Regions from separate parts of the Arthrobacter sp. B2I5 genome, predicted to be linked through region 1. Evidence: riboswitches for the same ligand, from Rfam matches in the RefSeq annotation. Region 1 holds a riboswitch; each other region holds the start of a gene.
The links. Region 1 has a riboswitch for thiamine pyrophosphate ahead of thiO (glycine oxidase ThiO). Riboswitches for the same ligand answer to the same signal wherever they lie in the genome.
Positions count from the first base shown of each region.

Region 2: another riboswitch for thiamine pyrophosphate. It lies ahead of thiD (bifunctional hydroxymethylpyrimidine kinase/phosphomethylpyrimidine kinase); the one in region 1 lies ahead of thiO (glycine oxidase ThiO).
Region 3: another riboswitch for thiamine pyrophosphate. It lies ahead of QFZ60_RS00520 (ECF transporter S component); the one in region 1 lies ahead of thiO (glycine oxidase ThiO).
Region 4: another riboswitch for thiamine pyrophosphate. It lies ahead of thiC (phosphomethylpyrimidine synthase ThiC); the one in region 1 lies ahead of thiO (glycine oxidase ThiO).

Region 1 is NZ_JAUSYF010000001.1:1,254,535-1,261,721, forward strand. It holds gene QFZ60_RS06040 (DEAD/DEAH box helicase) at 1-1,219, opposite strand, end outside; gene QFZ60_RS06045 (RNB domain-containing ribonuclease) at 1,510-3,003, opposite strand; gene thiE (thiamine phosphate synthase) at 3,040-3,774, opposite strand; TPP riboswitch at 3,802-3,921, shown strand; gene thiO (glycine oxidase ThiO) at 3,914-5,212, shown strand; gene thiS (sulfur carrier protein ThiS) at 5,209-5,445, shown strand; gene QFZ60_RS06065 (thiazole synthase) at 5,450-6,265, shown strand; gene QFZ60_RS06070 (hypothetical protein) at 6,361-6,663, opposite strand; gene QFZ60_RS06075 (DUF3107 domain-containing protein) at 6,685-6,909, opposite strand; gene QFZ60_RS06080 (TetR/AcrR family transcriptional regulator) at 6,972-7,187, opposite strand, start outside.
Region 2 is NZ_JAUSYF010000001.1:1,739,217-1,746,403, forward strand. It holds gene QFZ60_RS08370 (vitamin K epoxide reductase family protein) at 1-123, opposite strand, end outside; partial or broken gene QFZ60_RS08375 (Rne/Rng family ribonuclease) at 562-4,003, shown strand; TPP riboswitch at 4,155-4,252, shown strand; gene thiD (bifunctional hydroxymethylpyrimidine kinase/phosphomethylpyrimidine kinase) at 4,260-5,780, shown strand; gene rplU (50S ribosomal protein L21) at 6,044-6,352, shown strand; gene rpmA (50S ribosomal protein L27) at 6,414-6,677, shown strand; gene obgE (GTPase ObgE) at 6,795-7,187, shown strand, end outside.
Region 3 is NZ_JAUSYF010000001.1:120,942-128,128, reverse strand. It holds gene QFZ60_RS00540 (glutamate--cysteine ligase) at 1-119, opposite strand, end outside; gene QFZ60_RS00535 (UDP-N-acetylglucosamine 1-carboxyvinyltransferase) at 186-1,709, opposite strand; gene QFZ60_RS00530 (energy-coupling factor transporter transmembrane protein EcfT) at 1,827-2,627, opposite strand; gene QFZ60_RS00525 (ABC transporter ATP-binding protein) at 2,624-4,168, opposite strand; gene QFZ60_RS00520 (ECF transporter S component) at 4,168-4,791, opposite strand; TPP riboswitch at 4,860-5,000, opposite strand; gene QFZ60_RS00515 (heme-degrading domain-containing protein) at 5,084-5,626, shown strand; gene QFZ60_RS00510 (iron-containing redox enzyme family protein) at 5,825-6,880, shown strand; gene QFZ60_RS00505 (glycosyltransferase family 2 protein) at 6,829-7,187, shown strand, end outside.
Region 4 is NZ_JAUSYF010000001.1:1,592,923-1,600,109, forward strand. It holds gene QFZ60_RS07515 (P-II family nitrogen regulator) at 1-99, shown strand, start outside; gene QFZ60_RS07520 (glucose-6-phosphate dehydrogenase) at 207-1,610, opposite strand; gene ffh (signal recognition particle protein) at 1,695-3,281, shown strand; gene QFZ60_RS07530 (alpha/beta fold hydrolase) at 3,387-4,121, shown strand; gene thiC (phosphomethylpyrimidine synthase ThiC) at 4,118-5,944, opposite strand; TPP riboswitch at 5,940-6,047, opposite strand; gene QFZ60_RS07540 (amidohydrolase family protein) at 6,127-7,187, shown strand, end outside.

The DNA.
Region 1 (7,187 bases):
GGGCCTTGTTGATCAGGCCCCAGCGCGGCATGTCGTCCCAGTCCACGAAGGTGACTGCGGTGCCCTTGTTGCCGGCGCGGCCGGTGCGGCCCACGCGGTGCAGGTAGATCTTCTCGTCTTCCACGCACTGGTAGTTGATGACGTGGGTGACGTCCTCGACGTCAATGCCGCGCGCCGCGACGTCGGTGGCCACCAGGACGTCCACCTTGTTGTTGCGGAACGCCCGCAGCGCCTGCTCGCGTGCGCCCTGGCCCAGGTCGCCGTGGATGGCGGCGGCCGCGAACCCGCGGTCCACCAGTTCCTCTGCCACCTTGGCGGCCGTGCGCTTGGTCTTGGTGAAGATGATGGTGCGTCCGCGGCCCCTGGCCTGGAGGATGCGGGCCACCACCTCGATCTTGTCCATGCTGTGGGCGCGGTAGATCAGCTGGCGGATGTCGCGCTTGGTCAGGCCCTCATCCTCGGGGTCCGCGGCCCGGATGTGGGTGGGCTGGGTCATGTAGCGGCGTGCCATGGCGATGACCGGGCCGGGCATGGTGGCGGAGAACAGGAGTGTCTGCCGGACGGCGGGCGTCGCGGCGATAAGAGTCTCCACGTCCGGGAGGAAGCCCAGGTCCAGCATCTCGTCGGCCTCGTCCAGGACCACGATCTTCACGTTTTTCAGGCTCAGGTGCTTCTGCTTGTAAAGGTCGATGAGGCGGCCCGGGGTACCCACCACAACCTCCACGCCCTGCTTCAGCGCCTCCACCTGGGGCTCGTAGGCGCGGCCGCCGTAAATGGTGGCGATCCTCGCATTGCGCTTCCGCGATGCCGTCACCAGGTCCCCGGCCACCTGCACGGCCAGTTCGCGGGTGGGGACGATGACCAGGGCCTGCGGGGCTCCCGGCACGGCCAGCTTGGCGTAGCCGGGGTCGTCCTGCCCGATGACCCGCTGGAGTGCGGGAATGCCGAAGCCCAGGGTCTTGCCGGTGCCGGTCTTGGCCTGGCCGATGATGTCATGGCCGTTCAGCGCCACCGGCAGGGTCATGGCCTGGATGGGGAAGGGGTGGGTGATCCCGGCGTCAGCCAGGGACTCCACGATGTCCTCGCGGACGTTGTAGTCGGCAAAGGACTTTTCCGCGATCTCATGCGGGGTTTCGTCCGAGATAATGGTTTCTTCCGGCTCGATGGTTTCCGTGCCGGACTCATCGCTCAGAAGCTGGTGGGTATGCAATTCACTCACGGGGGAGTTTCCTTATTCATTTGGGCAATGGCGCTGCCTGCTCAACGGGCCGGCCAGGGCTGGCCGTTCCGGAGCACGCTCGGGCGCGCAAGCGATTCCAGTGGAAGCCGATCGCGGGCTATCTAATGCTGGCACTGGTGACCAGCGGGTAATTCTCAAGATCGCGTAGGGGCGGGCTTGTTGGTTTCAAATCAAGGAAATCAACGACCGGGCATCCATTTCTACCCTCTCAGTCTAGCCGCACAGGCGCAGAAACACTGTTCCGGCCCGCCTGCCGCGCCTGCCGGCCCTCACGGGACGAGTTCGAAATGGATCTCCCGGGTGGTGATGTCCGACGAAACCAGGCGGACCCGGACCTTGGTTCCGGACTCCAGCTCGCCCGCACACCGCGCGGTGACGGCCGGCTCCGCAACCTGGATAATGCCCGAACTGCTGCTGCCGTTCTTTCCGTTGCCGCTTTTCCCTGTTCCGTTGCCGTTGCCATTGCCGTTCTGCGGCTTGGACCCGGAAATCACGATGGCCTCGAACTCCTGGCCAATGTGGTTCAGCAGCAGCGCGGCTTCCACGGTGTCCAGGGCCAGGCGTTCCATCCGGGACGCCAGCTGGTCTGAGCCGGCCATGATGCCCGGCAGCAGCGGAAGGGCCTCACGCGCCCAGCCCGGAACGTCGCCGCCGTTGCTCAGGGCCTCGCAGATGACCAGCACGAAGCGGTCCACCAGGCGGCGCAGCGGCGCGGTGGTGTGGGCATAGGCCGCGCCGATGGCGGACTGCACCCCGTCCTCGGGGACTGTGCCGTCAAAGGCGGTATAGGACGCTCCCCGGAACAGCATGCCGGCGGAATGCATGATGGCCAGCTGGCGCGGGTCGGTGGGATCCAGTGAACGCAGGTACTCGCCATAACTGACTTCGCCGTCCCAGGGCCTGCCCAGCGCCTCGGTCTGCAGGCGGAAATGCCGCAGGGACCGTTCGTCCGGGGCGGGCATGGTGCGCAGGATTCCCACCTTGCCCTCCAGCATGAGCTGCGCGGCCGCCATCCCGGTCATCAGCGAAATCTGCGCGTTCCAGTCCTCCACGGCAAGCTGCGGGACAGCATCAATGCGGTAGCCGCCATCGGGCAGCTGGACAATTTCCTGCTCCGGCATGTTGAGGCTTGCCCCTCCGCGTTCCCGTTCCAGGGCCACCCGTTTCAGGCCCACCTCCCGGAGCAGCTGCAGCACCGGGGAGGCAGTCCCGGCGTCGAGGTCTGCCTGCGCACCCTTGTAGCTGAGCTTGTCGCGGCTGCGGACCCGCGCCCGCCTGACGCCCACTGACAAAACGGACGCCTCGCCGTCGAGCGTGAAGTCCCACACGAACGCTGAACAGTCCTGCCCGGGCAGCAGGCTTCCTGCCCCCTCGCTGATCACTTCCGGATGCAGCGGAATCCTGCCGTCCGGAGCGTAGAACGTCTGGCCGCGGCGCCGGGTCTCGGCGTCCAGCGGACCGCCGGGGGCAACGAACGCGGGGACGTCGGCGATCGCGTACAGCACCCGGTAGCCGTTCGCGTCCGGTTCGATGAACACCGCCTGGTCAAGGTCCGTTGACGATGCCGGATCGATGGTCACGAACTCCACGGCGGTCAGGTCATAGGACGGCAGCTTCAGCGCGGCTACGGCAGCCTGGGCATCCGCCACGGCTTCAGCGGGGTAGGGCCCCGGCAGCTCGAGTTCGGTCCGCAGCAGGCCCAACGCCTCTTCCAGGGCGTTCCTGTGGTCATGGACGTTGGGGGCCAGCCGATGATGTGACACAAAAATCAGCGTAGCTCCAAGTCCGCGGATATGGCATCAGGCGCCGGCGGCATCCAGCGCGTCGAGGAGCGAAGCAGCAGCGGCCGCGGGATCGGGAGCCTCTGTGATGGCGCGGACCACCACGATCCTGCAGGCACCCGCTTCCGCCACCTGCCGGACGTTTCCGTGGTCGATGCCGCCAATGGCGAACCAGGGCACGGGATCCGCCGCCTTTCCTGAGGCGTCCGCGGCGTACTTCACCAGGTCTGGTCCGACGGCGGCCCTGCCGGGTTTGGTGGGGGTGGCCCACACCGGACCCACGCAGAAATAGTCCAGGCCGGCCGGCCCGGCAGCTGCTGCCAGGGCGGCGTCCACCTGCTCCGTGGTGTGGCTCGAGAGCCCGATCGCGGCATTTCCGTTGACCAACGTACGCGCTGCGGCCAAGGGAAGGTCCTTTTGGCCGATGTGGAACACCGGTGCCCCGGAGAGGACGGCGATGTCCGCGCGGTCATTGACTGCCCACAGCCTGCCGTGCCGCACCGCCGTCTCCTTGAGCACGGCCAGGAGGTCCAGTTCCTCGGCGGCTTCGATGGTCTTGTCGCGCAGCTGGATGATGTCCACCCCGCCGGCGAACGCGGCGTCAACGAACTCCGCAAAGTCGCCGCGGTCCCGGCGTGCATCGGTGCAGAGGTACAGGCGGGCGGCCTTGAGGGCGTCGCTGTCCCGTGAATTGACAACTTCGGTGGCGGGAGCGCGGTGGCCGGCGGGGAAGGATGGGGTGGACACATTCATGCGTGCAAGCCTAGTTCCTCTAAACTGGGCTGGTACTGCGGGAGCCCGCGGCAGCTGTCACAAAGCGCCGGGCTGAGAGGGCGTCAGAGCCGACCGCTTGACCTGATCCGGGTAATGCCGGCGTAGGGAAGGAACCCATATGCGTATCCCCTTCAACCACCCCGGGTCCGCCCGCGCCTCCAGCCCCTTCATCGTCCGGGCCGATGTTGCGGTCATTGGCGGGGGAGTGGTGGGGCACGGAATCGCCTGGGAGGCGCAGCGTTCCGGCCGCTCCGTGGTCCTCGTCGACGACGCACCGGGTACCGGCGCCAGCTGGGCCGCGGCCGGCATGCTGGCCCCCGTCAGCGAACTGCACTACCAGGAGGAAGACCTCCTGGAACTGATGCTCGACGCATCAGCGCGCTGGCCGGGGTTCGCCGCCGCCCTGGACAGTGCAACGGGCGCGGATTCCGGGTACCTGACGACGGCGACACTCGCCGTGGGTGCCGACGCGGCCGACCGCCGTGCACTGATGGATCTGCGTACGGTCCAGCAGGCCAACGGGCTGGTGGTGGAACCCCTCACCGTGCGGGAGGCCCGGAAACGCGAGCCGCTGCTCAGCCCGGCCATTGCCTGCGCCCTGGACACCCCGGCAGACCACCAGGTGGACCCCCGGCGCCTGGTGGCAGCCCTGCGGCTGGCCCTGGCCGCCGCGGCAGGCGGGAAGCCGGAACTGGCCGTTGCCGGGGCAGTGGACGGCTATGCCGTCCCGGAGCGGGCAGCCGGGCTGTTGTGGGACGGAGGAGCTGTTGCCGGCGTCCGCCTGGCCGGCGGCGGCACGGTGCTGGCAACGGAAACCGTGGTGGCGAACGGGCTGCAGGCCGGGGCACTTGAAGGCCTGCCGGACGGCCTTGAGCTGCCGTTGCGGCCCGTGCACGGGGACATTCTCCGCCTTGCCGTTCCCCGCCACCTGCAGCCCCTGGTGACGTCTACGGTCCGCGGCCTGGTCCACGGCGTTCCCGTGTACATTGTCCCGCGGCAGGACGGGACCGTGGTGATCGGAGCCACCCAGCGTGAGGACGCCCTCTCCGATGCCGTCAGCGCCGGCGGCGTGTACCAGCTGCTGCGGGACGCCCAGGCGCTGGTGCCCGCCGTCGCCGAACTTGAACTCCTGGAATCCACTGCCCGTGCCCGCCCCGGAACCCCTGACAACGCACCGCTCCTGGGCCGCGTACTGGCGCCCCCGGCCTCCCCAGGCGAACGGGCCGGGCATGTCCCGGGACTCATCGTTGCCACCGGGTTCTTCCGGCACGGCGTCCTGCTCACTCCTGCCGCAGCGGGCATCTGCAGGGAGATGCTGGACGGAAAGGCCGATCCCCGCTGGGCACCCTTCAGCCCGGACCGGTTCTCCAGGCCAGCCACAACAGCAACAAGCCCTTTCATCAAGGAGACAGCGTGAACATCACCCTCAACGGAAACCAGCACACGGTGGCCGACGGCGCCTCCATCACCACGCTGGTCAGCCAAGTCACGGGACGCCCGCTGGCTGACAACGGGCAGGCGACGGACGGCGGGAAGCTGGGTGTCGCCGTCGCGCATAACGCCCAGGTGGTGCCGCGGAGCCAATGGTTCGCCACCGCGCTCGCCGAGGGCGACGACATCGAACTTGTCACAGCAGTACAGGGAGGCTGACATCATGACTGAAACCAGCACCATCAACCCCGCAGGAAGTGCCGGTACCGCTGACGCCCTGGTGATCGACGGCGTCGCCCTCGGATCCAGGCTCATCATGGGCACCGGGGGAGCACCCAGCCTGGACGGCCTGGGCGCAGCGCTCCTGGCCTCCGGCACCGCGCTGACCACCGTGGCCATGCGCCGCTACTCCACGGCGGAAACCGGGTCACTGTTCCAGCTGCTGGTGGACCACGGGATCCGGGTCCTGCCCAACACCGCCGGCTGCTTCACCGCCCGGGATGCGGTCCTCACGGCGGAGCTGGCCCGGGAGGCATTGGAGACCGACTGGGTCAAGCTCGAGGTCATCGCGGATGAACAAACCCTCCTGCCGGACGCCGTGGAACTCGTCGAGGCCACCGAACAGCTCGTCAACCGCGGCTTCAAGGTCTTCGCCTACACCAACGACGATCCCGTGCTGGCGCTGCGGCTGGAGAACCTCGGCGCCGCCGCCGTCATGCCGCTGGGTGCCCCGATCGGCACGGGCCTGGGGATCCTGAACCCGCACAACATCGAACTCATCGTTTCCCGGGCCTCGGTGCCGGTGGTCCTGGATGCCGGCATCGGTACCGCGTCCGACGCAGCCCTTGCCATGGAGCTGGGCTGCGACGCCGTGCTGCTGGCCACGGCCGTGACCCGGGCGCAGAACCCGGTGCTCATGGGCGAAGCCTTCAAGCACGCGGTGATCGCCGGCAGGATGGCCAGGGCGGCCGGGCGCATCCCGCGCAGGGAGCACGCCCTCGCGTCGTCGGCAATGGAGGGCCGGGCGGAGTTCCTCTAAGCACCCGCCGTCGTCTTAAACGGCCGTGGCCACCACCGCATGGGTGGTGGCCACAGCCGTTTAATCCTTGCCGCAGGAGCGGGCAGGATGGAAGCTCAGCGCCGCAGGATCGCCGTGAGCTGCTGTGCATCGTGGCGCGCACGCGTGCGCCCCAGGTAGACGACGGCGGCGACGGCGGCAGCAATGCCCAGAACGATGGGCAGGACCCAGGGAAGCCAGGTCAGGCCGGGCAGGTAGCCGAAACCCGCTGCCATCAGGATGATCCACACCAGCGCCGCAACAGCTGCGGCGACGCCGGCCGGCAGCGCAGCCCCGTACTTGGCATGGCGCCTGTCATTGGCCCAGACGACGAAGCCGGCTGCGACGGTGGCCAGCACCACGATGGTCAGCGAAAGCATGGATCTCCTTGGAACCGGGGACTAGAACTGGCCGAACCCGACGCGCCGAACCTCTTCGGCGCCGATTTCCACATACGCCAGTGCGTTGCCCGGAACGATGATCACGCGTCCTTTGTCATCCTTCAGCCGCAGTTCGCTGCCGCCATTGATGGCTTCACCAACAACCTTGGCCACAGTCTCCGCGTCCTGGGTCGATTCCAGCACGATCTCGCGGCCAACGTTTTGAACGCCGATCTTAATTTCCAAGGGGGCCTCCCAGCCTGTGAAAGTACTCGAGTTTCTCTACGAGGTGTTGTCTTATTTGTAGTCTAGGACTCTTTGGGGAAGCGAGAGATTCCGCGCCAAGCTAAACGGTAGATGAGGTCACTGGCCACGTTGAGGTCCAGGTTGCCGTCCGTTTCCAGCCAGTACCGGGCGCTGACCTGCGCCATTCCCGCCAGTCCGCGGCCCAGGAGTTCGGCTTCGAGGTGGGGGAGCTTGGTGTCCTCGGCAATGACCCTGGCGATGGCGTCGGCGAAGGTCCG
Region 2 (7,187 bases), 480 kb from region 1:
GATGACCAGGAGCCAGCCGAAGGGCCGGTTCCGGGCCATCCGTGGAACGCCTGCGGCAGCAGTAGTCTGCGGATCCGTGGCCCGTTCCTGCTCATGGGCGCTGACGGGGGAGGTGCTGGGCATGGGTGTGGCGTCCTTTTCGTCCGGTGCTCCTGTGCCTGATTGTAACGCCGCAGGCTGGAGCCACCACACAGCAACAGGATCAGCAACCCCTGCTTCCGCGGCGATCCGGCCCGGATGTGAGAGAATGAACGTGGCTGGAAGCCGATCCACATTCGGACTCCGGTCCGGTGGTATGTTCCCAAGACCGCCAATGATGGGCAGGGCAGGCTTCGGATTCTTCCGGCACTCCCGCCACTCCATTGGGCGGCACCTGGTTGTGGCACGCAGAACAACGGGTTTTCAGAACATCCGCCGGCTCCCACGGGCTGCCGCACCCCACTGACGGTGCGAACCTGGGAGTATCCACTTGACTTCTGTCAACGCCTGCGGGTTTTGACAATATGTGCCCCAATGGGTGCCGGATGTGGCGGTACGTCAGGGGCAGGAGTGTTGCCACATATGGACAATGATCAGGAACTGGCCGTTAACGAAGATGCAGCGGCTGCCGGGGCTGCTGCACCCAAGAGGGCCGTACGCACCCGCCGCAAAGCGGCTCCCAAGACCGACGACGCCGTGACGGATGCGGTGGCCACGGCGCCGGAGCCCGCTGTCCCCGAAGCAAGCGGCGACTTGCCTGTGGAGGAAGCGGCCAAGGCGCCAGGTGCGCCGCACACGTGCCCGCAGGAAGCCGGACACCGCCGAACCCCTGCCCGCCTTCGCTGATGAACCGGCAGCGGCGGCACCCGCCGATGCTGCGGCCCCCGACACTACGGCAGCGGAACCGGCCACAGCCGGTGAAAGCCCTGCCGCAGTCCCTGCCACTACCGCCACGGCAGACGCCGAAACCAGGCCCGTTCGCCGCCGTCGGGTAGCCACCCGAAAGGCTGCGTCCCCGGCCGCCGCGACTGCAGCGGAATCCGGGGCAGCGGACGCCGCGGGTGCAGAATCAGTGGCTCCGGAAGCCGCCGCCCAGGTTGCTGCGCCGGAAGAGGCTGCACAGGAAGACGTTGCGGTGCAGGGACAGGTCGCCGGGCAGGAAGCTGTTGCCGCCGCCGGGCAGGCCCAGGAGCCCGCCGCGGCACCGGACATCGCGGCCCCGGAGGCTTCCGTCATTCAGGAGCCTGCCCAGGAAACCCCGGCCGGGGACACGGGAGAGTCTGCGCCCGCCGCGGCTGCCAGCCCCTTTGGTTCCCTCTTCCTGGAACCTGCATCGCCCACGTCCGTGCTCTTCCAGGCACCGGACCTCAGCACCGTGGTCCGTCCCGCAGCGCCCGCCGTCGAGGAGCCTGAAGAGGAAGAAGCCGAAGACGGCGACGATGCCTCCGGCCGCCGCCGGCGCCGCAGCCGGGGCCGCAGGGGCCGCAGCCGCATCGGCGACACTGCCGACCAGGACAGCGAGGGCGGCAGCGCCGAGGTTGACGCCGAGGACGACGCCGACGAGGACAGCGCCACGCAGCTGGAGGACGGTGTGACGTCCCGCCGCCGTCGCCGCCGCCGCCGCGGAGACCAGGACCTTGAACTCACCGGCGGCGGGGATGATGACCCGCCCAACACGGTGACGAGGGTCCGTGCGCCCCGTGCCGTCACTGAAGCGCCCGTCAACAACCGCGTCACCAGCGTGAAGGGCTCCACCCGCCTCGAGGCCAAGAAGCAGCGCCGCCGCGAGTCCCGCGACACGGGCCGCCGCCGCACGGTGATCACCGAGGCCGAGTTCCTGGCCCGCCGCGAATCCGTTGACCGGCAAATGATCGTCCGCCAGCGCGACGACAGGATCCAGATCGCCGTCCTCGAGGACGGTGTCCTGGCCGAGCACTTCGTGTCCAAGACCCAGCAGGACTCGCTGATCGGCAACGTGTACCTGGGCAAGGTCCAGAACGTGCTGCCGTCCATGGAAGCGGCGTTCGTTGACATCGGACGCGGCCGCAACGCCGTGCTGTATGCCGGTGAAGTGAACTGGGAAGCGGTGAACCTCGAGGGCAAGCAGCGCCGGATCGAGAACGCGCTGAAGTCCGGCGACACCGTCCTGGTCCAGGTGACCAAGGACCCCGTGGGCCACAAGGGCGCCCGGCTCACCAGCCAGATCTCCCTTCCCGGCCGTTACCTGGTGTACGTGCCCGGCGGCTCGATGACCGGCATCTCCCGCAAGCTGCCCGACGTCGAACGCAACCGCCTCAAGCGCATCCTCAAGGACCGCCTGCCCGAGCATGCCGGCGTCATTGTCCGCACCGCCGCGGAAGGCGCATCCGAGGAAGAGCTGACGCACGACATCAACCGGCTGCGCGCCCAGTGGGAAGGTATCGAAAGCCAGTCCGCGTCCACCAAGATCCTGGCGCCCGAACTGCTCTACGGCGAACCCGACCTGACCATCAAGGTGGTCCGCGACGTCTTCAACGAGGACTTCTCCAAGCTCATCGTGTCCGGTGAGGAAGCCTGGGACACCATCGAGGCCTACGTCACCTACGTGGCACCGGACCTGGTGGGACGCCTGGAGAAGTGGACCAAGGACCAGGACATTTTCTCCGCCTGGCGCATTGACGAGCAGATCCACAAGGCCCTTGAGCGCAAGGTCTTCCTGCCCTCCGGCGGCTCCCTGGTGATCGACCGCACCGAGGCCATGACCGTGGTGGACGTCAACACCGGCAAGTTCACCGGCAGCGGCGGCAACCTCGAGGAAACCGTCACCAAGAACAACCTGGAAGCTGCCGAGGAAGTGGTGCGCCAGCTGCGGCTGCGCGACATTGGCGGCATCATCGTGATCGACTTCATCGACATGGTGCTCGAATCCAACCGCGACCTGGTCCTGCGCCGCCTGGTGGAATGCCTGGGCCGCGACCGGACCAAGCACCAGGTTGCCGAGGTCACGTCGCTGGGCCTGGTCCAGATGACCCGCAAGCGGATGGGCACGGGCCTGCTGGAAGTCTTCGGCGAGCAGTGCGAGGCGTGCGCGGGCCGCGGGGTAGTGACCCATGACGATCCCGTGGAGCATCGCCGTGCCAACATCGTGGCGGCCGAGCACCACGTCCAGCGCGCGGACAACCGCCCCGAAGCCCGCGGGGAAGCCCACCGCGCCGACGCACAGCGGCCCGATGCCGGCCAGCCCGGAGTCCGTCCCGAGCGCAAACGGCGGCGCGGACGCGGCGGCCAGCAGCCCGAGGCTGTCCCGGCGCCTGCAGTGCACGTCCACACCGTCGTGCCGGACACGGCGGATGCTGAGCGGCACGCCAAGGCAGAGGCCACCCGGCTTGCCCTGGCGAACATTGCGGCTGCCGCCCACGCGGCGCACCTGCATGACGATGAGGTGGCAGCAACCCGGCAGGCGCCGCAGGCCGAGCCTGCGCCGGTTCCCGCAGAGGAGAAGCACGACGCCGATTCCCCCGCACGCCCCGCAGCTGTCCTGACCTTCGGCGGCGAGGAAGTCCCGCTACCGTTCGTGGAGCACGCCGAGGAGCAGCACCCCAAGCCCGCCCTCACCTTGGACCGGCTGGCGGAAGCGTTCGCCCACCTCGGCCAGCCGGCGTCACCCATGGAGGATGCGCCGGCCAAAGCCGCAGAGGCCGTGAAGGCAGCCGAACCGGCAGTGCCCCAACAGCAGGCCGGCGGGGGAGCGGCAACCCACGCCAACGTGGAAGCGCCCGCGGAAAAGGACTACTCCGACCACACCCTGGAGCAGACCCGGCAACGCAGGCCGCGGCGCCACCGCGCTGCCAGCCGTGCCCAGGGCGCAGCCAACGAGACAGCTGTCCAGCACCACGAGAACGTCCAGTCCACGGGTGCCGGGCATTCGCACGCAGCCAAGGCCCCCGACACCGCCAAGGCACAGGACGCCGCCGAGGCTGAAGCTGCCAAGCCGGCAGCGGAACCCATCATCCTCGGCGTCGGAGTCCCCGCCTCGGAGCTCTAAGCCAGGACAAAACCAACGCACCACCAAGGAAGTCCCCGCCATGTGGACTATTCCCCTCCGAATCTCGGGGGGAATGGACCACAGTGCGGGGACTTCCTGCATGGGCAGGTGCTGTCACCTTTCCGCCGCGTCGGCACCAGCAGCTACGCTGGACAGCGACACGGGGTGCCGCGCAGAAGGCCGGCTGAGATCCAGACCCGTTGAACCTGTCCGGCTAGTACCGGCGAAGGGATGTCTCTTGTCTTCGACCCTTTCCATGCCCCTGCCAACCGCGCCCGGCGTTCCCTCTGGGGTTCCCGCGGGCCGCGACGTCCCGCGCGTCCTCTCCATCGCCGGTTCCGATCCATCCGGGGGAGCCGGGATCCAGGCGGACCTCAAAAGCATCGCCGCCCACGGCGGATACGGCATGGCGGCGATTACCGCCCTCACGGCGCAGAACACCCGCGGCGTGCAGGCCGTCCACGTCCCTCCGGCCGCGTTCCTGGCCCAGCAGCTGGACGCGGTCAGCGCGGACATCAGCATTGATGCCGTCAAGATCGGCATGCTGGGTGACGAATCGGTGATCCGGACTGTCCGCGAGTGGCTCGGAATGGTCCGTCCCGCCGTCGTTGTCCTTGACCCCGTGATGGTGGCCACCAGCGGGGACCGGCTGCTGCAGGAAACCGCCGAAGCCGCGCTCCGGGAACTGCTGCCGCTTGCCCACCTCCTCACCCCCAACCTGCCCGAGCTCGCGCTGCTGCTCGGCACGGAGCCGGCCCAAAACTGGGAGGCCGCGCTGGACCAAGGCAGGCGCCTGGCCGAGGCCACCGGAGCCACCGTACTGGTTAAAGGCGGCCACCTCGCAGGCCTGGACTGCCCGGACGCGCTGGTGAACACCGCGGGCCTCCTCGTCCAGGAGGTGGTGGAAGTGCAGGGGAAGCGCATTTCCACGCGCAACAGCCACGGCACCGGATGTTCCCTGTCCTCCGCCATGGCAACCGTCCAGGCCCGCCTGGGTGACTGGGAGGCCTCGCTGCGGACCGTCAAGCCCTGGCTGGCCGGCGCACTCGAGAACTCCGGCCAGCTGGAGGTGGGCCAGGGGAACGGACCCGTGCACCACTTCCACCACGTGCGGCCCGTCCCGGCGGAAGGCAGCTTCGCGGCCCGGCTGTGGACCGAAGCCCGCCAGGACCTCGACGACATCTACGCGCTGGACTTCATCGACGGACTGGCCTCTGGCGATCTTTCCGAAAAGGACTTTGCCTATTACCTGGCGCAGGATGCCCTCTACCTGAACGGCTACTCCCGCGTGCTGGCACGGGCCAGCGCCCTGGCCCCTTCGGAGGCCCAGCAGCTGTTCTGGGCACGGTCCGCACAGCAGTGCCTTGAAGTGGAAACCGAACTTCACCGCTCGTGGCTCAGCACCCGCCCGGCCCCGAACGGCCTGGGCCCGGTCACCAAGTCCTATGTGGACCACCTGACCGCAGCGTCGTCGTCGGGCAGTTATGCGGTCCTCGCCGCCGCCGTCCTGCCCTGCTTCTGGCTCTACGCCGAGGTCGGCGCCACGCTGCACGCCCGGTTCCTGGCGTCAGGGGAACCGGACGGGCACGCTTACGCGGACTGGCTCCGCACCTACGCGGATGAAGGCTTTGCCGAAGCGACCCGCCAGGCCATCGCAATCGTGGATGCGGCCGGACGGCAGGCTTCAGACCAGGAGAAGGCCGCGATGGTGACGGCGTTCAAGCAGTCCTGCCGGCTCGAAGTGGACTTCTTCGACGCGCCGCGCCTGCACTCCTGACCCGTGCCCGGCAGCTGTGCCGGTACTATGGTGGGGCAGGGTGCGGACGCCGGACCTGAGCTGTGGTGCCTATCACAGCAACCCGCCGGGAACCAGCCTCATTTGCGGCCGGAGACAAAATTAGCGTAATCTAGATCTTCGGTGCTTACGCCAACACTTGGGTTATGACCCCACGGCGTTGAGGCACAGCGAGAAACCAGGCTTTTGATAGTCGGTTCCGCACGCAAATTTAGTTATAAACGTCGAGAGAAGTGAGTTCCCAAGTGGTGTACGCGATTGTCCGCGCAGGCGGCCGCCAAGAGAAGGTTTCCGTTGGAGACTTCGTTACCCTGAACCGCGTCGCCGGTGGAGCCGGCAGCACCATTGAGCTGCCCGCACTGCTCCTGGTTGATGGTGACAAGGTCACCTCCGCCGCCGCCGACCTGGCCAAGGTAACTGTTACGGCTGAAATCCTCCAGGACCTGCGTGGTCCTAAGATTGTCATCCAGAAGTTCAAGAACAAGACCGGCTACAAGAAGCGCCAGGGTCACCGCCAGGAACTGACCAAGGTCAAGATCACCGGCATCAGCTAACCTCCGGTTAGTGTTCAGGCATTTCAACAGATTCCCCAGAATTTAGAGGCAGGCATTTCAGATGGCACATAAAAAGGGCGCGAGCTCCACTCGCAACGGTCGCGATTCCAACGCTCAGTACCTCGGCGTCAAGCGCTTCGGCGGCCAGGTTGTTTCCGCAGGCGAAATCATCGTCCGCCAGCGCGGCACCCACTTCCACCCGGGCGCCGGCGTCGGCCGCGGCGGGGACGACACCCTGTTCGCACTGACCCCGGGCGCCGTTGAATTCGGTACCCGCCGCGGTCGTCGCGTGGTCAACATCGTTGCTGCTGCAGCTGCAGAGTAACACCAAGTTCTGAAGCGGTGGAGCGGGCCTGAGGGCCCGCTCCACTGTTCTTTTAACCGCATTACAATCGATGTGGCGCCCCGGGGCGCCAGGTAAACAGCTTCTGAGGAGATCCACGTGGCCAGCTTTGTAGACCGGGTAGTACTGCACGTATCCGGCGGTAACGGCGGCAACGGGTGCGTCTCCGTCCACCGGGAGAAGTTCAAGCCCCTGGGCGGTCCCGACGGCGGCGACGGCGGCAACGGCGGCGACGTCATCCTTCGCGTGGACCACCAGACCACCACCCTCCTCGACTACCACCACGCACCGCACCGGCACGCCAGCAACGGCGGCCCGGGCATGGGCGACTGGCGCGGCGGCAAGAACGGCGAAACCCTCATCCTCCCCGTTCCGGACGGCACAGTGGTCAAGTCCAAGGACGGCACCGTACTGGCCGACCTCGTGGGCGAAGGGGCGGAGTTTGTGGCCGCTGCCGGTGGCATTGGCGGCCTGGGCAATGCTGCCCTCTCC
Region 3 (7,187 bases), 1.1 Mb from region 1:
ACGGGAAGATCGTCGGCTGCAACGTGGTGGTTGGCCAGGAGGGCGTCGGCCAAGGCAAGGGGCTCCCCGGACTCCGGATCAACGATCAGGAGTTCTTCCTCCACGCCAAAAGTACGCATACCAACATTCTGCGATACTTGCCCGGCATTGAAAGGCCACCAGCGGTTCATGACGAACCGTGAATCCTAGTCCTGGAAGTACTCCACCTTGGCGCCGATGGTGTTCAGGCGCTCGGCCAGGTCCTCGTAGCCACGCTCGATCACGTAGATGTTCCGCAGCTCGGACACGCCCCGCGCGGCGAGCATAGCCAGCAGCAGGCAGGCGGCCGGACGCAGCGCAGGCGGGCAGCCCACCTCGGCGGCGCGCCACTTGGTGGGCCCGTTGACGTAGATCCGGTGCGGATCCAGGAGCTGCACCTGCGCCCCAAGCCGGTTCAGCTCCGTCAGGTAGATCGCCCGGTTCTCGTACACCCAGTCATGGATCATCGTCTGGCCCTGCGCGTTCGCGGCGATGACCGCGAAGAACGGCAGGTTGTCGATGTTCAGCCCGGGGAACGGCATGGGGTGGATCTTGTCCTCCGGGGCACGCAGCATGGAGGGCTTGGTGGTGACATCCACCAGCCTGGTGCGGCCGTTGCGTGCCATGTACTCACCGGAGATTTCCAGCTCCTGCCCCATTTGGCCCAAGGTGGCCAACTCAATCTCCATGAATTCGATGGGCACCCGGCGCACCGTGACCTCGGAGTTGGTGACGATGCCGGCAGTGATGAGGCTCATGGCCTCGATAGGGTCCTCGGACGGGAAGTACTCAATCTCGGCGTCGATTTCGGGCCGGCCGGTGATCTTCAGGGTGGTGGTGCCCACGCCCTCGATGGTGACGCCGAGCATCTGCAGGTAGAAGCACAGATCCTGCACCATGTAGTTGGGGCTCGCATTCCGGATCACGGTGGTACCGGGCCGGTGCGCCGCAGCCATGATGGCGTTCTCGGTAACGGTGTCCCCGCGTTCGGTAAGGACGAAGGAGCGGTCGCGGGTATCGGCAGGAGGCGCCTGGACGGTGTAGAAACCTGAAGTGGCCTCCACCGAAAGGCCAAACTGGCGCAATGCCTGCATGTGCGGTTCCACGGTGCGGGTGCCAAGGTCGCAGCCGCCGGCGTACGGCAGCCGGTACTCCCGCGACTCATCCAGGAGTGGACCCAGCAGCATGATGACGCTGCGGGTCCTGCGGGCCGCGTCAACGTCCATCGCATCCAGGTCCAGGACGGCGGGACGGCGCAGGCGCAGGTCGGTGTCGTTGAGCCAGGTGCACTCCACGCCGATGCTGGTCAACACTTCGACGATGCGGTTAACTTCCTCGATCCGGGCCAGCCGGCGGAGCACGGTGGTGCCGCGGTTGATCAGGCTGGCGCAGAGCAGGGCCACGCCGGCATTCTTGCTGCTGTTGACGTCCACGGCGCCGGACAGCGTGTGGCCGCCCTCTACGCGGAGATGCGTCATTTGCGGTTTGCCGACGTTGACAATGCTGCGGTCGAAGATGGTTTCCAGCCTCTGGATCATCTTCAGGCTCAGGTTCTGCTTGCCCTGTTCCATCCGGGCGACGGCGCTTTGGCTGGTGCCGAGTTCGGCGGCCAGCTGGCCCTGGGTCCAGCCCTTCTCGGTGCGGGCGTCCCTCAACATGGCGGCAACGTGCTCAGCGGTTTCCTGCGTCATAACCAAAAATATATCATAAATGAGTTATCACAGCCGCTGTCCCGCCTCGAGCGGTGCCAACGGAAAGCCTTTACCCGTTACATGCGATACACATCACCAGTAGGGTAACCGCCAACCTCAGCTGCCCAGCCACACCATGTTCCATGTTCCGGCAGCCAGCGCCGCAAATAGGGCAAGTCCGGCCACCAGGACACCGCCGGCTACCACCCCAAGATCCAGCGTGCTGAACGTGGATTCCCGGGCCCAGGTCCGTTGGCCACCGCCGAAACCCCGGGCTTCCATGGTCACGGCGAGCCGGGACGCGCGGCGGACGGCCTGTACCAGAAGCCCAAAGCTCTGCCCCAGGGTCGCTTTCACGCGCTGGCCCAGGCTGCCGCGGGAACCCACACCGCGTGCACGGCGCGCCATCCCGATGGTCTGCCACTCCTCGGCCATCAGCCCCACCAGGCGCATCGCGGCGAGCGTTCCCAGGACGAACCGGTGCGGCAGTCGTGCCTTCTGCGCCAGCGCGTCCGCAAGGTCGGTGGGGTCCGTGCAGCTCATCAGCAGCACCGCCGGAAGGGCGATGGCAAAGCCGCGCAGCATGAAGCCGACGCCCAGCTGCAGGGAACCTTCGCTCATGGTCCAGATGCCGGCGTCGAGCAGGATCCTGCCGCTGTCCGGCGCCAGGATGGACGTGCTCCAGCCGCCCACGGCGGCGGCAATGATCAGGGGCCAGCCGCGCTGCCACAGCAGGGACAGGGTGAGCCCGGCCAGGGGGAACAGCAGGAGCTCGAAAACCAGGGCCACGGATGCCGACACCCAGTCGATGGACAGCGCCAGGACCGCGGTGATGAGCAGGACGGCCGCGAACTTGCTTAGTGGATTGGCGCGGGCCAGGAGGGCATGGTTGCCGGCAAGGGTGAGTTGCTGCCTCATGGTGCCACCGCTTCCGCCGCAGCCATCCGCAGTTCGGTCCCGCCCAATGCTTCGGTGAACTCGGCGTCATGCGTCACGGAGACCACCGCGGTGCCGGCATCCAAAAGTTCGGACAGGAATGAGGCCAGCTCGGCCCAGGTGTTGGCGTCCTGCCCGAACGTGGGCTCGTCCAGGACCAGGACCTGTGGGCTGGCGGCAAGGACGGTGGCTACGGACAGCCGCCGTTTCTCGCCGCCGGAGAGCGTATAGGGGTTGGCGTCCACCAGGTGGGTGAGCCGCAGCCGTTCCAGCAGTTCGTCCACCCGGTCCTCGCCGTGGCCCAGGTGCCGGGGGCCGAACAGCAGCTCATCCAGCACCTTGCCGGTCACGAACTGGTGCTCCGGCTCCTGGAACACCGTCCCCACGCGCGAAATCAATTGCTCGGCCTTCCACCGGTACGGGTCAATGCCGGCCCCGCGGCTGAGGTCCAGGGTGGCTGACACTTTTCCGGAGACCGGCTCCAGCAGCCCGGCCAGGGTCAGCGCGAACGTGGACTTGCCGGCACCGTTGGGACCTGTAACGGCGAGCGCCTGCCCGGCCCGGACCTGCGCGGCCAGGCCTTCCTGGACCGGTACCGGCGGGATCTTCCGGAAGCCCTTGCGGCGGGGACGTTCGCGGGAAACACCCAGCTGTTCGGCGGCCAGCAGCAGGTTTCCCGTGCCCGGCGCCGGGACAAGGGCGCGGGCGCGGGTTGCCGGCACGTAGCCGGGGACCCACACACCGGCTGCGGCGAGCATGGCCCGCGCCTCCGTGAGCACCCGGTCCGGCGGCCCATCCAGGAGCACGGCAGGATTGGCGCCGGAGCCCGGCTGCAGGACCACGATCCGGTCCACCAGGTCCTTCCACACGGAAACCCGGTGTTCCACCACCACCAGTGTGGCCCCGGTCTTGTCCAGGCAGCGCGCCACGGCGTCGCGGACTTCCAGCACGCCGTCCGGGTCCAGGTTGGCGGTTGGCTCATCCAGCAGGATCAGGCCCGGGCGCATGGCCAGGATCCCGGCCAGCGCCAGGCGCTGCTTTTGCCCGCCGGACAGGGCCGACGTCGGGTGGTCCAGCGGGAGGTGGGAGAGTCCGACGTCGGCAAGCGCCTCGTGCACCCGCGCCCAGATGTCCTCCCGCGGCACCGCAAGGTTCTCGGCACCGAAGGCGGCGTCGTCCCCCACGCGCGACAGGACCACCTGCGTCTCGGGGTCCTGCTGCATGAGTCCGGCACGCCCGCGCTGGGCGCGGGGCACGGCGCCGTCAACCAGCAGCGAACCCGACTCGTCGGCATCCCCCGCCTCGCCGCCGTCGTCGTTAATGTCCCCCAGCACCCCGGCGAGCGCATGCAGGAGCGTGGACTTGCCGGCGCCCGAGGGGCCGAGCAGGAGCACCCGCTCCCCCGGGCTGATGTCCAGGTCAAGGGCATGGACGGCGGGCTTTGCCCTGCCGGCATGCCGCCAGCCCCAGCCGCGGGCGGTGACAGCGGCAGGGCGGACCGCCGTGCCCTGGGCCATTGCCATCAGGAGAAGACAGGCTCCGTGGCAGCCTTGCGCGAGGCGAAGGAGCTCAGCACTCCTGTACGTGCCAGGCCGCGCGTGGCCACCCAGGACAGGGCACCGGCAATGACTGCTCCGGAAATCATGCAGAAGACGATGTAGGCCAGCTTGTCACCGCCGGAGTAGGCGATGTTCCAGCCCCACGGCGCAAAGGAGTCGTTCAGGCCGCAGAAGAGGCCTGCTGCCGCACCTGCCAGCAGGGATACGGGCAGGTTGAACTTGCGGTAGACGAAGATGGCGAAGATGATTTCCGCACCGAGGCCCTGGACGAAGCCGGAGAAGAGGACCGAGGCGCCGTACTGGGAGCCCATGAGGAGTTCCCCGGTGGCGGCCACGGTCTCGCAGAACAGTGCGGCCCCCGGCTTGCGGATGATCAGCATGCCCAGCACGCCCGGAATCATCCATCCGCCGGCGATGATGCCGGTCAGGGGCGGGTAGGCGGCGTTCATCGGCACGGACACTGCCGCCGCACCTTGGGACCAGGCCCAGAAAATAACGCCGCCGGCGATGGCCACCAGCGCGGCGACGACGATGTCCACGACGCGCCAGGACTTACTGGTGGTCTTCTTGATTGCTGCAGTGCTCATTGGAATCCTCCTGGGAAACAGGAGGGGAAAGTGGACCCGGCTGATGGCCCGATGCCGTGCAGCCGCGACACTTTGAGAACTCGACTCCCTTGCGCCGGTACTAACCGGATCAGGTTCGAGGGTCTGCGGCTGTCCGCACTCTCAGCGCCCACCTGCGGTGCCCGGCGGATGCCAGGATGCCCGACGGCGGCGCTCCCCTGTCGTTTGTAGTGTTGCTTTTTGTTGGGTAAGGCTTTTGATTGCCCTTCCGGGCGTGGTCAAGTTTACACCGGGCGGGGGTAGATTGAAGGCCATGAGCGCCATTCCACCGGATGTGACCGGGTTCGATCCTGATTCCCCCGACGCCCAGCCTGAGGGGTCGGTGGAGGCACTGGTTGCCCGGGTCGAGGCGGAGGTCCGGGAGCTCCACTTCCCCGGCTTTTCGGCGGATGACGCGCTGAACCTGGGCCTGCTCCTGGTGGAACTGGGCAAGGAGCGGTCGCTTCCCATCGCGATCGACATCACCAAGGGTGAGCAGGTCCTGTTCCACGTCGCGCTTCCCGGCGCCACTCCTGACAACGGGCACTGGATCCGGGCCAAGCAGCGCACTGCCGCCCGGTACGAGGTGCCGTCCCTTTTGGTGGGGCTGCGGGGCCGGCTGGGCGGCGGCCGGATCGAGGACAACGCCTGGTTCGACCAGTCCCGGTACGCAGCCCACGGCGGCTCCTTTCCCATTTATGTCACCGGCGTGGGCGCGGTGGCCACAGTCACGGTCTCCGGATTGCCGCAGCTCCAGGACCATGACCTGGTGGTGGAGGCGCTGCGGGACATCCTGGGGTCGGCCCTGTCTGACTGAACGCTGTCTGACTGACCGCTGTCCGGCTTGCTGCTGGGGGACCAGCGAACCTGCCTATAGACAAAGACTGCTTAGCTTTTATTAGTAATCATGCTTACTATATTGTTCCCCCGGGTTTCGAGGAGGACAGGGCATGGCAGTCACCATGGGCGGTCCCGCGTTCGTTCCCGTCACCAGCGCCGCAGACCAAGGAGCACCATGAGAATCCCGGAAACCAGAGGCCCCCTCAGCAGCGCCCTGTTCGAGGTCCTGGCGCAGGCTCCGGACTCCTCCGGGACGGAACTGGACGCCCTGTACCGCCTGGCGGCAGGGCAGGTGTCCGGCACCGCTGACATTATTGGCGACGAGGACATCCAGCTGGCCCTCTTCTGCCTCTACGAACTCCATTACTCCGGGCTGGACGGCGTCTCCGACCACTGGGAGTGGGAGCCCGCGCTAATCAAGGTCCGGCAGCTGCTCGAGGAACCGTTTGAGGTTGCCCTCCGCGCCGCCGCACAGCAGGCCGCTGGAACGCTCGAACTGCCCGCAGGCGGTCCAATGACAAGTGACCAGGTGGCCGATGTCCTGTTCGGCCTCGCCGGCATGGACACCGGCCCCAGCGTCTCCCGCTACGTCGCCCGGAAGGCAACCCTGGAGCAGCTCAGGGAGTTCCTGGTCCATAAATCCATGTACCAGCTGAAGGAAGCCGACCCTCACACGTGGGCCATCCCGCGCCTCAGCGGACGGCCCAAAGCGGCCCTGGTGGAAATCCAGGCGGACGAATACGGCGGCGGCCGCCCCGAGCGGATGCACAGCGCGCTGTTCGCCCGGACCATGCGCGGCCTGGGCCTCGATGACAGCTACGGCGCCTACGTCGATGCCGTTCCCGCCGTCTCCCTCGCATCGGTAAACCTCATGTCCCTTTGCGGACTGAACCGGCGGCTCCGCGGCGCCATCACCGGCCACCTGGCAATCTACGAAATGACCTCCTCCCAGCCCAACCGGTTCTACGGCAACGGTTTCCGGCGGCACGGCTTCGGCGCGGACGTCACGCACTACTTCGACGAGCACGTGGAGGCCGACGCCGTCCACGAGCAGATCGCCGGCCGCGACCTCGCCGGCGGCCTCGTCGAAGCCGAGCCGGAACTCCTGGCGGACGTCCTGTTCGGGGCGACGGCGGTCATGGCCATCGACGGCCGGCTCTCCGCCCACCTCCTGTCCTCGTGGGAAGCCGGGACATCATCGCTGCGGGCGGCCGTGCCGGCGGCAGCATGACGGCCGGCCCGACAGTGTCCCAGGGCCGGCGCGCCTGCTTGGCCGGGGCGGAGTACATCCTTCCCCTGCGCTGGAGTGAGGACTCCGGCTTGGCTGACCTTTCGGACTACCTCCGGCGCCTCGTGGCCTGGATCCCGGTCACCGTGGTGGACGGCTCCGCCCCCAGCCTCTTCGAACGCCACCGCGCGGCGTTCCCCGCCGCGGTGCGCCACCTCTGCCCGGACCCCGATGGTTCCCCGGACCAGAACGCTTTCCCGGACCGCCCCGGCGTCGGGTGCGGCGCCCACAACGGAAAGGTGGCCGGCGT
Region 4 (7,187 bases), 340 kb from region 1:
TCCAATACCGGCAGGGCCGGGGACGGCAAGGTCTGGACCATGGATGTCCATGAAGCAGTAAGGGTCCGGACCGGGGAGCGCGGAGTGGCCGCCATCTAGCCAGGACCCGTATGCACAACAGCAAAGCAGGACGGGCGGGAACCGAAAGGTTCCCGCCCGTCCTGTCTGTCGTTAAAGGTGCCCTTGCCGCCCGGGCCGGGTCGTCTTCAGCCCTTGCGCCGGTTGGTGGGCCAGGATGCCGGGCCGGCCGAACCGGCGTCGTACTCTTCAAGCGGGACATCGCCCCGCTCCCACGCCTTGAGCACCGGTTCAACGATCCGCCAGCAGTCCTCCGCGGTGTCACCGCGGACGGACAGCAGCGGGTCGCCGGTCAGCACGCCCTCCAGCACTTCGCCGTAGGGCAGGAGATCGGAGGCACTGAGTTCCGCTTCCAGGGTGACCCGGCCCAGGCTGAAGATGTTGCCGGGGCCGTTGACGTCGACGTCGAACTCCAGCGTGTCGGGGCCGAAACCGATCCGCAGCTGGTTGGGGGAGTCCACCCCGGTGAAGCCCTGGGGCAGGTGGGGCACCGGCAGGAAGGTGACCACCGCTTCCTTGCGTTTGTCGCCCAAGGCCTTGCCCGAGCGGAGGATGAAGGGCACGCCCTGCCAGCGCCAGTTGTCGATGCCCACCTGGATTTCGGCAAGTGTTTCCGTTTCCCGTCCGGGATCCACGCCTTCCTCCCTGGCGTAGTCGGGGACATCCTTGCCTGCCACGGAACCCGCCGTGTAGCGCGCCCTGCGCGTGGATTCGGTGAAGGGGGCTTTGACGCTGCTGGCCCGCAGGACGGTGGAGACGGCATCGCGGAGGTCGCGCTCGCCGATGGTGGCCGGGGGTTCGATGGCCATGATCGCCATGACCTGCAGGAGGTGGCTCTGGATCATGTCGCGGAGGGCCCCGGCGCCGTCGTAGTAGCGTGCGCGGCCTTCCAGGGCCAGGTCCTCGTCAAAGAAGATCTCCACCTTCTCCACGTGCTGCCGGTTCCACACCGGCTCCAGGAAGTTGTTGGCGAACCGCAGGCCCAGGATGTTCAGGACGGTGGCCTTGCCCAGGAAGTGGTCCACCCGGTGGATGTGGTCCTCGGGGACAAGCCGCGCCAGGGTCCGGTTGAGGGACCGTGCGGATTCCTCGCTGGAGCCGAAGGGCTTCTCCATCACCAGGCGCGTGCCTTCCGGGACCTCTTCCGGCTGGAGCGTCTCGCAGGCCGCCTGGCTGATCCTGGGGGGCAACGCAAAGTAGACGGCCACCGGGCCTTCCAGTCCCTTGAGCAGGGCTGCGAGGGCACCCTTGGCCGTGACGTCCACCTGGTGGTACACGGTCTCTTTTTGCAGCAGCTCGAGGGCGTCCTTCCCCGGCCTGTCCGCGGCCCCGGCTGCAGCGGCGAACGATGACTGGACCCGCTCCCGCCATTGTTCCGGCGTCCACGGATCCGAGCCGGCACCCACCAGGGTGAGGCCCTCCGCGCGCCCTGCAGCGACCAGCCGCGCCAGGCCCGGCAGCAGGAGCCGGCCGGTGAGGTCGCCCGAGGCACCGAGGATGAGCAGGGTCTTCACTGTTGTTTGGCTCGTCATTTTGCCAGCATGCCACCTACCGTGCCTGACTTGATACCCTAGATAGTCGAGTCCCGATCATCCACTGAAAGAAGTGCACGTCGCGTGTTCAATTCACTCTCTGACCGGTTGACAGCAACCTTCAAGAATCTCCGCGGTAAAGGCCGGCTCACGGAGGCCGATGTCGATGCCACCGTCCGGGAGATCCGCCGCGCCCTTCTGGACGCCGATGTTGCCGTTCCCGTGGTGCGTGAGTTCACTGGCCGGGTCCGTGAACGCGCCCTGGGTGCCGAGGTCTCGGCTGCACTGAACCCCAGCCAGCAGATCGTCAAGATCGTCAACGAGGAACTCCAGGAGATCCTCGGCGGCGAAACCCGGCGGATCCGGCTGGCCAAGAACGGCCCCACCGTCATCATGCTCGCCGGCCTCCAGGGTGCCGGCAAGACCACCCTTGCCGGCAAGCTGTCCAAGTGGCTGAAGGCCCAGGGCCACAGCCCCATGCTGGTGGCCTGTGACCTGCAGCGCCCCAACGCCGTCACCCAGCTCCAGGTGGTTGGCCAGCGTGCCAACGTGCCTGTCTTCGCCCCGCACCCCGGAGCCACCTCCACCGAGCTGGACCAGCCCGCAGGCGATCCCGTCGCCGTCGCCCGTGCCGGCGTCGAGGAAGCCCGCCAGAAGCTGCACGACGTCGTCATCGTCGACACGGCCGGCCGCCTGGGCGTGGACGCCGACATGATGGAGCAGGCGCGCCAGATCCGCCGCGCCATCGTGCCCAACGAAGTCCTCTTCGTGATCGACTCCATGATCGGCCAGGACGCCGTGAACACGGCGCTTGCCTTCGATGAAGGCGTGAACTTCACCGGCATCGTGCTGTCCAAGCTCGACGGCGACGCCCGCGGCGGTGCCGCGCTTTCGGTCGCGTCTGTCACCGGCAAGCCGGTCATGTTCGCCTCCACCGGCGAAGGTTTGGACGATTTCGAACTCTTCCACCCGGACCGGATGGCTTCGCGCATCCTGGACATGGGCGACATCCTCACGCTCATCGAACAGGCCGAAAAGGCCTGGGACAAGGATGAAGCCGCCCGGATGGCGAAGAAGTTCGCCGACCAGGAAGACTTCACCCTGGAAGACTTCCTGGCCCAGATGCAGCAGATCCGCAACATGGGCTCCATGAAGAAGATGCTCATGATGATGCCGGGTGCGCAGAACATCCGGCAGCAGCTGGAGCAGTTCGACGAGCGCGAGATCGACCGCGTCGAGGCAATTGTCCGCTCCATGACGCCGCACGAGCGGCTTGCACCGAAGATCATCAACGGCTCGCGTCGGGCCCGCATCGCCCGCGGCTCCGGCGTCCATGTCTCCGAGGTCAACGGCCTGCTGGAGCGCTTCGCCCAGGCCCAGAAGATGATGAAGAAGATGGCGCAGGGCGGCATGCCGGGGATGCCCGGGATGCCTGGCCTGCCCGGTGCCGGCGGCGGTGCACGGAAGAACGCGAAGAACGCGCCCAAGAAGGCGAAGGCAAAGTCCGGCAACCCGGCCAAGGCTGCCCAGGAGCGCAAGGAGGCGGAAGCCCGCCGTGCCAACGCTGCGAAGGCACTGCCCACCGGCGCCGCCTTTGGCCAGCAGGGCGGCGACTTCGATCCGTCCCAGCTGAACCTCCCCAAGGGATTCGACAAGTTCCTCGGCAAATAAGCACACCCGGCCCAACTAAGTAGCAGCAGATGTCGTTATGAGGGCTCAAAACGACATCTGCTGCTACTTACATGGGATGTCAGCGCCGTGGAATAGGGTTGGGACATGTTCAAGCAGAGGGTAGTGTTCGTGCACGGCGCCGGGACTTTTGGCGCCGCCGCATGGCCGCGCCAGCACGGCATGGCACTGTCCTATGACGCATTGTTCCTCCGCCGGCATGGCTTTGATGCCGTCGCGGAGCCACTTGAGTCCTCCTTCGCCGAGGACACCGCCATTATCCTCAGGTCCCTCGCCGACGATGGCCGCGGCGCCGCCGGTGGGCATGTGGTGGCGCACGCCCAGGGGGCCATCGCAGCCATGATGGCCGCTGTTGAACGTCCGGACCTGGTCTTTTCGTTGACCCTCGTGGAGCCGGCCTGCCTCTCCCTGACGGCAGAGCTCCCCGCCACGGCGGCCCACATCAGCCTCATGCAGCCCCTCTTCGACGTCCGCCAGCAGCTCGGCGACGAAGACTTCCAGCGCGAATTCGTCCGGCGGGTCTTCGCCACCGACCTGCAGCAGTCCGCCACCACGGAGGAAAAGAGGTCCGCCCGCAGGCTGCGGCTCCAGGCCCCCTCGTGGGAGGCGCCGCTGCACATTGTTCCCGGTGTGCCCACGCTGGTCCTGACCGGCGGGTGGGAACCGCTCTACGAGGAGATTGCCGGCTACCTGCGGGAGACCGGTGCCCTGCACCGCGTTGCCGCGGGAGGGCACCGGCCCCATGACTCCCTGGACGGGGACCGGGCCATCCGGCAGTTCATCAGCCAGGTCAGCCGGAGCCAGCCCGCCCGGGCCTCCTAGCTGTCAGCGGGAACCCGGAGTTCCGGCAGGTAGACCTTGCCGCCGGCCGCCAGGAACTCCTCGCTTTTCTCCCGCATCCCCGATGCGGCATTGGCCCGGGCAGCCTGCGCCTCCGCGGAGCCGAACTCGTCCCGGATGTCCTGGCTGATCCGCATCGAGCAAAACTTGGGCCCGCACATGGAACAGAAGTGCGCCGTCTTGGCAGGCTCGGCCGGCAGGGTCTCGTCGTGGAATGCCTCGGCCGTCACCGGGTCAAGGGACAGCGCGAACTGGTCCCGCCAGCGGAACTCGAACCGCGCTTTGGACAATGCGTCGTCCCGTTCGTGCGCCCCCGGGTGGCCCTTGGCCAGGTCCGCTGCATGGGCGGCGATCTTGTAGGTGATCACTCCGGTCTTGACGTCGTCCTTGTTGGGCAGGCCCAGGTGCTCCTTCGGCGTGACGTAGCACAGCATGGCCGTGCCGTACCTGGCAATTTCGGTGGCACCGATTGCGGACGTGATGTGGTCATAGCCGGGAGCAATGTCCGTCACCAGCGGCCCCAGGGTGTAGAACGGCGCCCCTTTGCACAGTTCCTGCTGCCGCTCGACGTTTTCCCGGACCAGGTGGAACGGAACGTGCCCGGGCCCTTCCACCATCACCTGCACGTCGTACTCCCACGCGCGCTGGGTGAGCTCGGCAAGCGTGTCCAGTTCCGCGAACTGGGCGGCGTCGTTGGCGTCCGCCGTGGAACCGGGGCGCAGGCCGTCGCCCAGGGAGAAGGCAACGTCGTACTTCGCGAAAATTTCGCACAGCTCGTCAAAGTGCGTGTAGAGGAAGTTCTCCTGGTGGTGGGCCAGGCACCAGCCGGCCATGATGGAGCCGCCGCGCGAGACGATGCCCGTCACCCGGTCGGCGGTCAGCGGCACATAGCGAAGCAGGACCCCGGCGTGGATGGTCATGTAGTCCACGCCCTGCTCACACTGTTCAATCACGGTGTCGCGGAAGATTTCCCAGGTGAGGGCATTGGCCTCGCCGTTTACTTTTTCCAGGGCCTGGTAGATGGGCACGGTGCCGATGGGAACGGGGGAGTTGCGGATGATCCATTCCCGCGTGGTGTGGATATCGTCCCCGGTGGACAGGTCCATCACGGTGTCCGCTCCCCACTGCGTTGCCCACTGCAGCTTGTCCACCTCCTCCGCGATGGAGCTGGTCACCGCCGAGTTGCCGATGTTGGCGTTGATCTTCACCAGGAAGGCCTTGCCGATGATCATCGGCTCGGACTCCGGATGGTTGATGTTGCTAGGAATGATGGCGCGGCCGGCAGCCAGTTCGTCCCGGACCAACTCCACGTCGCAGTTCTCGCGCAGCGCCACGAAACGCATCTCCTGCGTGATGATTCCCTGCCGGGCATAGTGCATCTGGGTCACCGTCCGGCCGTCGACGGCGCGGCGGGGCACCGGCTGCGCGCCCTTCCACTCCGCCGAGGCAGCACCACGTCGCACGGCCGAGCGGCCGTCGTCGAGCAGGTTGCGTTCCCTGCCGCTGTACGCCTCGGTGTCCCCGCGCGCCGCGATCCACTCCGCGCGGAAGGGCTGCAGGCCGCGGACGGGGTCGCTTCCCGGCCCGGCGGTCCGGTAGGTCCGGAAAGGTGCGTTCGGCTGCCCGTTGGGTGACGGCTCCAGGGCAATTTCCGTGACGGGTACGTGGATTCCGGACGCGGTGTCGTCGATGAACGCCAGTGAATGCGACGCCAGGGACTGCGTCACCTGTGGCCCGGATTCTGCGGCGGACCTCCCGGTGGACGGCAGGTGGGCAGGGTTCAACTGGGTGTTTTGTGTACTCAAGGGAATACTCACTTCCTTCGCCGGCATTACCCGGACAGGTTCAACGGTCGCAGGCTGCGTCAGCCCGATCTCAGCCCCTGCAAGGGCACCCGTGTGGTCAGGAAAGAAGCTACCACAGGGGCCCCGAAGAGCCTTGTCACATTTGCGGGTGCTAGCCTGACCGGGCATCGAAAGGAAGCCCGATGGCAGAGATCATTTACTTTCGCGGACCCGTCCTCACCGCACCGGACCGGGTCCGCCATGGACTTTGGTCGGTGGACGGCAAGCTCACGTTCAACCGGCCTGGTGCCGTTCCGGGGCGGGTGTTCGACGGCTGGGTGCTGCCAGGGTTCGCTGACGCCCACTGCCACATTGGACTGGGTCCCGCCGGACCGGTGGAACCCGCAGTGGCCCGGGACCAGGCGCTGGCCGACCTCAACGCCGGAACCCTGCTGGTCCGCGATGCCGGCTCACCTGCCGATACACGCTGGATGCAGGGCGGCCGGGACTTCCCGGTGCTGATCCGAGCCGGGCGCCACGTGGCCCGCACGCGCCGCTACCTGCGCGGCTTCGCGGAGGAGGTTGAGCCCGAAGGCCTTGTGGAGGCCGTGCGGAAACAGGCGCGCGACGGCGACGGCTGGGTCAAACTGGTGGGGGACTGGATCGACCGCAGCGCCGGTGACCTCGCTCCCTCCTTTCCTGCCGCCGTCGTGCGTGATGCCGTCCGGGCCGCCCATGACGAAGGTGCCCGGGTCACGGCGCATTGCTTCGCGGAGGACAGCCTGGACCAGATGCTGGACGCCGGCATCGACTGCATCGAGCACGCCACCGGGCTGCTGCCCCGCCACCTGCCCCGGTTTGTGGAACAGGATGTGCCGATCGTGCCCACCCTCATCAACATCGCCACCTTCCCCGGGATCGCTGCCCAGGCAGACGCCAAGTTCCCGCGCTATGCAGCCCATATGCGCGCCCTCTGGGAACGCAGGCTGGAACGCGTGGCCGAAGCCCATGCCGCCGGAGTGCGCATCTTTGCCGGCACGGATGCCGGCAGCGTGGTCCGCCACGGCAGGATCGCCGACGAGATCCTCGCCCTGCACGGCGCGGGCCTGCCAATGGAGGCCGCCCTGGATGCTGCCTGCTGGGCAGCCCGCACCTGGCTGGGAGCGGACAACCTGGCCGAAGGTGCGCGGGCCGACGTCGTGGTGTGCCGGGAAGACCCGCGGGCCGTCCCGGAAACCATCACGGCCCTGGAACATGTGGTGCT